One region of the Nocardiopsis sp. RV163 genome, then DNA from elsewhere that is predicted to be linked to it. Evidence: riboswitches for the same ligand, from Rfam matches in the RefSeq annotation. Region 1 holds a riboswitch; each other region holds the start of a gene.
What was found. Region 1 has a riboswitch for thiamine pyrophosphate ahead of thiO (glycine oxidase ThiO). Riboswitches for the same ligand answer to the same signal wherever they lie in the genome.

Region 1 (3,266 bases):
CGTCGTTCATCCTCAGCCTCCCTGCACCGCGGTGAGGACGTCCACGCGGTCGCCCTGGTTGAGCGGGCTCGCGGCCCACGCGGTCCGGCGCACCACCTCGTCGTTGACGGCCACGGCGACACCGCCGGGGGCCTCGGAGCCGGTCAGGTCGCGCACGACCGCTTCCACGTTCGTGTCGTCGGCGAACTCGCGGCGGTCGCCGTTGACGATCAGTTCCACTGCTACTACCTACTTGCGCGTCGTGCCGTGAAACGGCGGGCGTACTCGGGCAGGTCTCCGTCGGTCAGGGCCCGGGCCATGGCCTCACCGGTCACCGGGGTCAGCAGGACCCCGTGCCGGAAGTGCCCGGCGGCCAGGTGCAGTCCCGGGACCCGCGTGGGCCCCAGGAGGGGTTCGTTGTCGGGGGAGCCGGGGCGCAGGCCGACGCAGGTCTCGGTGACCTCCAGCTCACTCACCCCGGGGACGAGTTCGCGCGCGTCCCGCAGTACCTGCCAGAGCCCCCCGACGGTGAGCGAGGTGTCGTGGCCCAGCTCCTCCTGGGTGGCGCCGATGACTACCTCGCCGTCGGCGCGCGGCACCAGGTAGGTCGGGAACCCCCGGACCAGGCCGCGGACGGTCCGGCCCACGAGCGGCGGTTCCCCGTCGGGCACCCGGGCGCGCAGCAACTGCCCCTTGACCGGGCGCAGCGGCGGGACCACGGGTTCGGGGACCGCGACGCCCTCACCCCAGCAGCCCGCGGCCAGTACCACCTGGTGCGCGGGCAGGGTCTGGCCCGCCGCGGCCTCCCCCGCCAGGCGCACGCCCAGCCGGGCGCCCCCGGGGCCGGGGGAGAGTACCTCCCCGACCAGCCCGCGGACCTCGGTGACGCCCGCGCGCCCGCCCGCCGCGGCCAGTGCCCGCAGCAGCCGCCGAGGGTCCACGGAGTGGTCGTCGGGGGCCAGGACGCCGCCGCGCACGGACGGGGCGAGCATGGGCTCCAGGCGGCGGCACTCGCGGCCGGTCAGGCGCTCGGCGGCGACGCCCAGCCTCCGCTGGAGCGCGTGCAGTTCGGTGAGGACGGCCAGGTCGTCGCGGTCGAAGGCGACCAGCAGCGTGCCGGTGGCGCGGTGGCCCACGTCCAGGCCGCTGGCCTCCTCCAGCTCGGAGACGAAGTCCGCGTACATGCGGGCCGAGCGGATGCCCAGTTCCATGAGGGGTTCCTCGCCGAACGCCGCCTCGGTGGCGGGGGTCAGCATGCCCGCGGCCACGGTGGAGGCGGCGCGGGCGGGGTCGGACTCGACCAGGGTGACGCTCAGTCCGCGTTGGGCGGCGCGCCAGGCGGTGACCCGCCCGACGAGGCCGCCGCCGACCACGACGACGCGGTCGCGGTGGGAATCGTCGGAGGTGCGCACGGCTGCGGCTTCCACTCCCTTCGCCGGCATGATCCGGATCAGGTTCGTGCGGTCGGAGGCTCACAGCCCCCCTCTCAGCCGGGTCCCACCCGGCTCCCGCGGGATGTAGGGGTCTGTCCCCATTCTAGGGCCCGTGGCCGACGCGCGCCGTGCCGGGGGGAAGGAGGTGCGCGGATGTGGCAGATTGGTGGTGTGACACAACGCGACATCGACACGCTGATCGGCGACTGGCTGACCCTCAAGGAGGCCGCCGCTCCGCTGGGCGTGAGCCCGAACAGGATCAAGACGCTGATCCGCGAGAACCGCATGATGGGTGTGGTCCGCGACGGCGAACTCTCCATTCCCGCGGCCTTCATCGACGGCGACGACCTGGTCAAGGGGCTGCCGGGGACGCTGCTGCTGCTCACCGACGCGGGCTTCTCCTCCGAGGAGGCCCTGCGCTGGCTGTTCACCCCCGACGACTCCCTGCCGGGCACGCCGATCCAGGCCATGCGCGAGAACCGGGGAACCGAGGTGCGCCGCCGGGCCCAGAGCCTGGCCTTCTGATCCGCGGCCTACGGTCCGCGGACCCGCTCGGGACCCGTCGGGGCCCAAGGGGAGGGGGCGCGCCGTCGAGCCCTCCCCCTTGGGTCCGAACGCGCCAGGGCCTAGGGTGGACCGTGTGAGGACCAGTCACGGAACCAGCCTGCGCAAGCGCCTGGACGCATCGCTTCTGTACCTGTGCACCGACGCCCGCACCGGCCGGGGCGACCTGGCCGAGTTCGCCGACGCGGCCCTTGCCGGGGGAGTGGACATCATCCAGCTCCGGGACAAGGGCCTGGAGGCGCGCGAGGAGATCGCGGCACTGGAGGTGATGAAGGAGGCGTGCGAGCGGTACGGCGCCCTGCTCGCGGTCAACGACCGCGCCGACATCGCCCGCGCCGTGCGCGCCGACGTCCTCCACCTCGGCCAGCGGGACCTGCCCGTGCCCATGGCCCGCGACATCATCGGCGCAGACCCCTTGATCGGCCGCTCCAACAACGACGCCGCCGCCGCGGCCGCCTCCGCCGAGGAGCCCGGCAGCGACTACTTCTGCGTCGGACCGACCTGGGCGACGCCCACCAAACCGGGCCGCCCGGCCGCCGGGCTGGAGCTGGTGGAGGCGGCCGCGGCGCTGGGCACCGACCGCCCCTGGTTCGCCATCGGCGGGATCGACGCCGACAACATCGACCGCGTGCTGGACGCCGGGGCCCGCCGGGTCGTGGTCGTGCGCGCGATCACGGAGGCCGAGGACCCCCGGGCCGCGGCCGCCGCTCTGCGCCGGCGCCTGGCGGCCCGCGCCGGGGGCTGACCGGAGCCCGGGAGGCCAGCGCCGCCCGGTCACCCGGCGGAGGAGCCGTCCCGTCAGCAGCGCCGCCGACGCGCCGAGGCCCGCGCACGGCAGCATCGCGCCCGGGGTCACGTAGTCCACGTACGAGCCGCCGGTCACCCCCTCCACGGCCGAGCCGAAGACGGCGACGAACAGCAGCATCACGGCTACGGGGGCGACGGCGGCGGCGACCATGCCGCCGGCGTTGCGCAGCGCGTGGGTGAGGCTGCGCCGGGTCAGCACGCGTTCGGCGCGCAGGGGGGCGGTCACCGCTCTCCCCCGGACGAGGGGATCCAGGTCCTGACCATGCTGTGGACCTACGTCCGCGCGGAGGCCGGTCTCACCGGGGACCTGGAGCTGGCCCTCGCCCACCGCATCGAGACCCTGGTTCCGGCCGACGCCCACCCGCGCGTACACGCGCTCCTGGCCGACGGCCTGTTCGGGGGCGCCGCCGCGTGCGGAGCCGGGAGCGCGGAGGACGCCGACTTCGACCTGGCCGTCGACCTCGTCCTGGACGGCGTCGCCTC
Region 2 (3,266 bases), on a different contig from region 1:
CGGTTCGCTGCGTGCCCTGTGGCCCTGGCAGGACGAGGAGCGCACGTTCCTGACCCCCACCGACGTCCCGGTGACGGTCGCCCTGATGGCGGTCGGCTTCGCGATCGTGGCGGCGGCCATCGTCTGGGAGCGCCGCAAGCGTCTCCGGATGGAGGAAGCCGAACTCCACCGGGCTCCCACCCACGTCTGAGAACGGGAACGACAACCGCATGGGAACGAATCTGCTGATGACCGCGGCCTCGACGCCGGACGTCGGCGTCGCCCACGAGTACGAGGGATTCATCGGGTGGGTCCTGAACCTGATGACGACCCTGGGCGAACCCGGTGTCGGCGTGGCGCTGTTCATCGAGACCTTCTTCCCGCCGATGCCCAGTGAGGCGGTCCTGCCCGGCGCCGGGTTCCTGGCCTACGCCGGACACATGAACGTGTGGCTGGCCATCCTGTGGGCGACGATCGGCTGCCTGGTCGGCGCGTGGGGCTTCTACGCGATCGGCGCGCTCCTGGGCCGCGAGCGCACGGCCTGGCTGGTCCAGAAGACCCCGCTGCTGGAGATCGGGGACTTCTACAAGGCCGAGCGCTTCTTCGCCCGCTTCGGCGGCGTCGCGGTGCTGCTGGGCCGGTGCGTGCCCCTGGTCCGCAGCTTCATCTCGGTGCCCGCCGGGATCGAGCGGATGCCCCTGTTCAAGTTCTCGCTGTACACGGTCATCGGCTCCGCGGTGTGGAACACCATCTGGATCGGCCTCGGCTACGTCTTCGGCCCGGCCATCGAGCCCGTTCTGGCCCAGTGGAGCGGCGTGATCAGCAACGTCGTCGTCGTGGTCATCGGCCTGCTGGTGCTGTGGTTCATCCTGGCCCGCGTCTACAAGCGGACCAGGGACCGCCGGGCCGAGGGCACCTCCGCCTGAGCGCCCGCTCCCCGTGAACCCCTCCAGGGGTCCGCCCGCATCCCCGGGCGGACCCCTTCGGCGTTCTGTGGGTATCCTGCCCGGAACGCACCACGAACACATAACGACCGGGGCCGCCGACGCGGCTCCGGAGGCGCGGGGTGCCGGGACGCGTTCCCGGCTGAGAGCACACCCGTCGAACCTGCCCTAGTTAGCACTAGCGAAGGAACGCCATGAGCGCGTACAACATCGTGTCCATCGCCGGCAGCGACCCGAGCGGGGGCGCGGGCGTCCAGGCCGACCTCAAGGCCTTCTCCGCGCACGGGACCTTCGGTATGACGGTGATCACCGCGCTGACCGCCCAGTCCACGCTCGGCGTCACCGGGGTCCACCCGATCCCCGCGCGCTTCGTCGCCCACCAGATGGACACCCTCTTCACCGACGCCGTCGTGCACGCGGTCAAGGTGGGCATGCTGGGCACCTCGGAGGTCACCGAGGCCGTGGCCGAGGCCATCGACCGCCACACTCTGCCGAACGTGGTGGTGGACCCGGTGATGGTCGCCAAGAGCGGGGACCGGCTGCTGGAGGCCTCGGCCGTCGACGCGCTGCGCACCAAGCTCCTGCCCCGCGCGGACCTGGTCACCCCGAACCTGCCCGAGGCCGCGGACCTGCTGGAGGAGCCCGAGGCGACCGACCTGGCGTCGATGCGCGCCCAGGCCTGGCGACTGCTGGATCTGGGCCCGCGGCGGGTCCTGCTCAAGGGCGGCCACCTGCCCGGCGGGCAGAGCGTCGACGTCCTGGTCGCCGTGGACGCCGACCCGGTCGAGTTCCGCGCCCCGAGGGTGGCCACCCGCAACACGCACGGCACCGGGTGCACGCTGTCCTCCTCGATCGCGGCCCTGCTCCCGCAGCGGCCGGACGTGGCCGCCGCGGTGGGCGACGCCAAGGACTACCTGACCGAGGCCATCCGGCGCGCCGAAGAGATCGACGCGGGCGGCGGGCAGGGCCCGGTGCACCACTTCCACGCCTGGTGGTAGGGGCGGCGTCACCGGACCCGTTGACCTGCGGTGCCGTGATCAGCCGGAGTCGTCGGCGCACACAGGGCGCACACTGTGGAGATTCCCGAGCCCGCTGGCGACCGCTTCGCGGGTCCGGTCCTCACTGTCTGGCCACAGCCCGGCGTAGACATCCAGCGTGATGGCGGCCGAGCTGTGGCCCATGCGCGTCTGCACGGTCTTGACCGACTCTCCGTAGCGGATCAGCAGGGAGGCGTAGAAGCGCCGTACCGAGTGCAACCCGGAGCGCTTCGGCATTCCCGCTTTGGCCATCGCCGGGGTGAGGACCCTGTTCCACTCCCAGCGGCGGACGGGGCCACCATTCGGCAGTGTGAAGAGCAGGTGTGCTGTCCGCCGACTCGGCTTGTGCGGATCGGTCCTGTCCTCGACATCCACCGACCCGGCCGGGAAGGCGTCCAAGTGGACGAGCATCATGTCCGCGGTTTCCCGTGTCAGCGGAATGTCCCGGTAACTGGCCGAACTCTTCGGCTGCGCCAGGTAGGCGACGTTGTCCACCGGGGTGACCAGCTGCTGTTCCACGCGCAGCACCAGGCGCTCAGTGTCCAGGTGGTGAAGCTCCAGCCCGAAGAGCTCGCCTTGCCGTAGGCCGCTACCAGCGGCCAGGAGCACGACGGCCTTGAACTGTTCGGGGACGCTGTCCACGACCTCACGCAGGGTCTCCACCGGCATGACGGGCTCGGTCACCTTTCGTTTCTCGGGGAGTCGGATCCCCCGGCAGGGCGTCTTCGCGAGGAGGTCATCACGCACGGCGGCCTCGAAGACCTGGCGGAGAGTGGCGTAGACGCTCTCCACACTGGCCGGTGCCAGGGACTTGCCGAGACGCGTCACCCAGCGCTGCACGTGGGAGGGAAGGACTCTGGACAGGGCACGGTTGCCGAACTCGGGATAGACGTGGTTCTCCAGTTCTCCGATGATCCGGGAGGCTGTCAGCGGCCGGTGCAGGGCGTCCCTCCGCCACTGTTCGGCGAACTCACGGAAGGTGACACGGCCAGCCGCAGGGTCCACATAGGCACCGCGCAGGAGTTCGCCTTCCACCCTCTTCAGATGGCGTTCGGCCTCGGGCTTGGTCTTGAACTTCGGGGACTTCTGCTGTCCCCTGTCGTCCCGGTAGCGGGCAGCCCAGCGCTTACCGCGGCCGTAGGAGGCGGACTTCTCACGTCGAAGCGAGCCGTTCGGGAGCTTGACGGTCTTGTGCCAGGTGTCGACTACAGGCATTGGTGCACCTCAGTCCTGTTCCAGGACCCAGGCGCGGACCTCGGTCGGTTCGTAGCGGACATGGCGGCCGACGCGGTGAGATGGCGGTCCG
Region 3 (3,266 bases), on a different contig from region 1:
CTTCCGCCACGGTCCCCTTAGACCTCGGCGCTGTGGGCCTGAACGCGGACGAGGCCGGCGTTCTTCTCAACGCGGGTGTGTTCTACTCCGACGGCCCGAGCCGCCTGTACCGGGTTCCGGAAACCTACCGCCGCGGACTCGGCTCCGGCACCGACCGCAGAGCACGTGTCTTGGGGCGGTGGGCCCCGAGGGGGCCGGGCCACGCGCGGCCCAGCCCCTGTCCGCGGCCTCCTACTCCGCCAGGGGCAGGTAGACCCGCTTACCCTGCTCGGCGAACTCCGCTGACTTGTCGGCCATGCCCTTCTCGATGGCGGCCACCGTCTCCAGCCCGTTCTCCTCGGCGTACCTGCGCACGTCCTGCGTGATCTTCATGGAGCAGAACTTCGGCCCGCACATGGAGCAGAAGTGCGCGGTCTTGGCCGGTTCGGCGGGCAGTGTCTGGTCGTGGAAGGACTGCGCGGTCTCGGGGTCCAGCGCCAGGTGGAACTGGTCCTGCCAGCGGAACTCGAACCGCGCCTTGGACAGCTCGTCGTCCCACTCCTGCGCCTTGGGGTGGCCCTTGGCCAGGTCGGCGGCGTGCGCGGCGAGCTTGTAGGTGATCACGCCGGTCTTGACGTCGTCCCGGTCGGGCAGCCCCAGGTGCTCCTTGGGGGTCACGTAGCACAGCATCGCCGTACCGAGCCAGCCGATCTGGGCGGCGCCGATCGCGGAGGTGATGTGGTCGTAGCCGGGCGCGACGTCGGTGGCCAGGGGGCCGAGCGTGTAGAACGGCGCCTCGCCGCACAGCTCCTCCTCCAGGCGCACGTTCTCCGCGATCTTGTGCATCGGCACGTGCCCGGGCCCCTCGATCATCACCTGCACGTCGTGCGCGCGGGCGATGTGGGTGAGTTCACCCAGGGTGCGCAGCTCGGCGAACTGGGCCTCGTCGTTGGCGTCGGCGATCGACCCCGGCCGCAGCCCGTCGCCGAGGGAGAAGGTGACGTCGTACTCCCGGAGGATCTCGCACAGCTCCTCGTAGTGGGTGTACAGGAAGCTCTCCCGGTGGTGAGCCAGACACCAGGCCGCCATGATCGAGCCGCCGCGCGAGACGATGCCGGTGACCCGGCGGGCGGTGAGCGGCACGTAGCGCAGCAGCACGCCCGCGTGGACGGTCATGTAGTCCACGCCCTGCTCGCACTGCTCGATGACGGTGTCGCGGTAGACCTCCCAGCTCAGCGCGGCCGGGTCGCCGTTGACCTTCTCCAGGGCCTGGTAGATGGGCACGGTCCCGATCGGGACGGGCGAGTTGCGCAGGATGCGCTCGCGGGTCTCGTGGATGCGCTTGCCGGTGGACAGGTCCATCACGGTGTCGGCCCCCCATCGGGTGGCCCACACCATCTTCTCCACCTCCTCGGGGACGGAGGAGGTGACGGCGGAGTTGCCGATGTTGGCGTTGATCTTGACCAGGAAGTTCTTGCCGATGATCATCGGCTCGGACTCGGGGTGGCACCGGTTGGCGGGGATGACCGCCCGGCCCACGGCCACCTCACGGCGGACGAACTCGGGGTCCACCCCCTCGCGGGCGGCCACGAACCTCATCTCGGCGGTGATGGTCCCGGCCTTGGCGTGGGCGAGCTGGGTGGTCGCGCCGCCGGAGGGGGCGGGCGCGTGGGCCCACTCCGCGCGGGCGGGGGCCAGGCCCCGGTGGACGTCGATGTGCGCGGTGTCGTCGGTGTACGGGCCTGAGGTGTCGTACAGGTCGAAGTGGCTGCCGTTGCCGAGTTCCACCCGGCGCTGCGGGACGCGGAGGGTGTGCCCCTCGGGGGTGGCGACCTCCCGGTAGACCTTGCGTGATCCCATGATGGGACCTGTGGTCACCCGGTGGTCGGCGGTGGAACTGACGTCGCGGCCGTCGAGAGCCGTCATGGCATGCCTCCCTACGTCGGAATTACCCGAACAGGTTCTGCGGTCGGCGACACCGTTGAGTCGCCCTCTCAGCCCGCCATGGCGCGAGCTCCCGCGTTGCGTATGAAGATGTGGGGGCGCCTGGGGCGCCCCGTGCACGCGGGACCGGGGCGGCCCCGGCCCGTGTGGCCCCCGACACTGTATCCGGCCGCGGAGCGGGACTGTCCACCCTCCCCGGGATACAAAAGTGTCTCCCGCACGCCACCCCCGGCGGCGCGGACGGCACGGGTTCGTGCCGTCCTCCCCCGGGTCAGAAGAGCGTCTGCGGCTCGTCTCCCCCGGTGTCGGAGAGCGGTTCGAGCAGGTCGGGGCGGTTGTTCTTGATGCTGTTGACGTCGGTGGAGACCTCGTCCACGTCGAAGCGGTCGGCCGGGGTGTCCTGGAGCAGGTGGGCCAGCTCGTCGGCCCCGGTCGCCGGATCCAGCCAGGCCGCCCAGTCCCCGGGGGGCACGACGACGGGCATGCGCTCGTGGATGTGGGCGAGCTCGGGGGCGGCCTCGGTGGTGACGACGGCGCAGCTCCACACCCACGCGGCGGGGTCGTCCTCGGCCGCCTCCGGGTCGCGCCAGCGCTCGAAGATCCCCGCCAGGGCCAGGGGCCGGTCGTCGGGGTAGTGGATGGAGTAGGGCTTCTTGTCCGCCTTGGCCTTGCGCTTCTTGTGGTGGGGGTCGGTGACCGGCGAGGTGCTGGCCTGCACGGTCCCGTCCCTGCCGATCAGCTGCCACTCGTAGTAGGCGTCGGCGGGCAGCAGGCAGCGGCGGCGCCGGAAGGCCGTGCGGAAGGCGGGCTTGTCGGCGATGGTCTCGCTGCGGGCGTTGATCATCCGGTAGCCGATGTTGCGGTCCTTGGCCCAGGAGGGCACCAGGCCCCAGCGCATGGTGTGCAGGGAGCGGGGCCCCGGCTCCCCCCGGTCCTCGGCCTGCGGGGGCGGGCCGAGGACGGCGTACACCGGCCTGCCCGGCGAGATGTTGTAGTCCGGGTCCAACTCCTCCAGCGGCGGCCACGCCCGCGGATCGGTCTCCTCGGGAAGGGCCTGCTCGGGCAGGCCGAAGGCGAGTTGCAACTGGTGCACGTTCCTGGACTGGGCATAACGACCGCACATGGGTGTGATCCTACGGCCGAAACAGCTCCTTCCCTCCCCGAACACCCGTATCCGCCGGTGTCCCCCGCACCGGAGCACCCGACACGGCCCACCGGTTCCGCCGGGCCTCAGCCAGGCGCCGGTGCGGCGGGCTCCCCCTCCGCGCGGCCGGGGTCCCGCTCCGCGCCCCCGTCCGCGTCCCGGTCCCGCCGCGCCCGGACCAGACCGGCCAGCACGGCCA

Region 2: linked by a shared signal. The riboswitch ahead of thiD (bifunctional hydroxymethylpyrimidine kinase/phosphomethylpyrimidine kinase) and the one ahead of thiO (glycine oxidase ThiO) in region 1 are both predicted to bind thiamine pyrophosphate.
Region 3: linked by a shared signal. The riboswitch ahead of thiC (phosphomethylpyrimidine synthase ThiC) and the one ahead of thiO (glycine oxidase ThiO) in region 1 are both predicted to bind thiamine pyrophosphate.

Annotation. Positions count from the first base shown of each region.
Region 1 covers NZ_LEKI01000084.1:2,029-5,294, reverse strand. The annotation lists gene ABD54_RS15720 (thiazole synthase) at 1-10, opposite strand, end outside; gene thiS (sulfur carrier protein ThiS) at 13-219, opposite strand; gene thiO (glycine oxidase ThiO) at 225-1,421, opposite strand; TPP riboswitch at 1,390-1,501, opposite strand; gene ABD54_RS15705 (Rv2175c family DNA-binding protein) at 1,584-1,937, shown strand; gene thiE (thiamine phosphate synthase) at 2,053-2,721, shown strand; gene ABD54_RS15695 (hypothetical protein) at 3,046-3,266, shown strand, end outside.
Region 2 covers NZ_LEKI01000031.1:32,695-35,960, forward strand. The annotation lists gene ABD54_RS08470 (DUF368 domain-containing protein) at 1-190, shown strand, start outside; gene ABD54_RS08475 (DedA family protein) at 210-905, shown strand; TPP riboswitch at 1,032-1,130, shown strand; gene thiD (bifunctional hydroxymethylpyrimidine kinase/phosphomethylpyrimidine kinase) at 1,118-1,921, shown strand; gene xerC (tyrosine recombinase XerC) at 1,961-3,175, opposite strand; gene ABD54_RS08490 (AlpA family transcriptional regulator) at 3,185-3,266, opposite strand, start outside.
Region 3 covers NZ_LEKI01000049.1:5,620-8,885, reverse strand. The annotation lists gene thiC (phosphomethylpyrimidine synthase ThiC) at 232-1,905, opposite strand; TPP riboswitch at 1,899-2,010, opposite strand; gene ABD54_RS11360 (SOS response-associated peptidase) at 2,195-3,046, opposite strand; gene ABD54_RS11355 (DUF3068 domain-containing protein) at 3,154-3,266, opposite strand, start outside.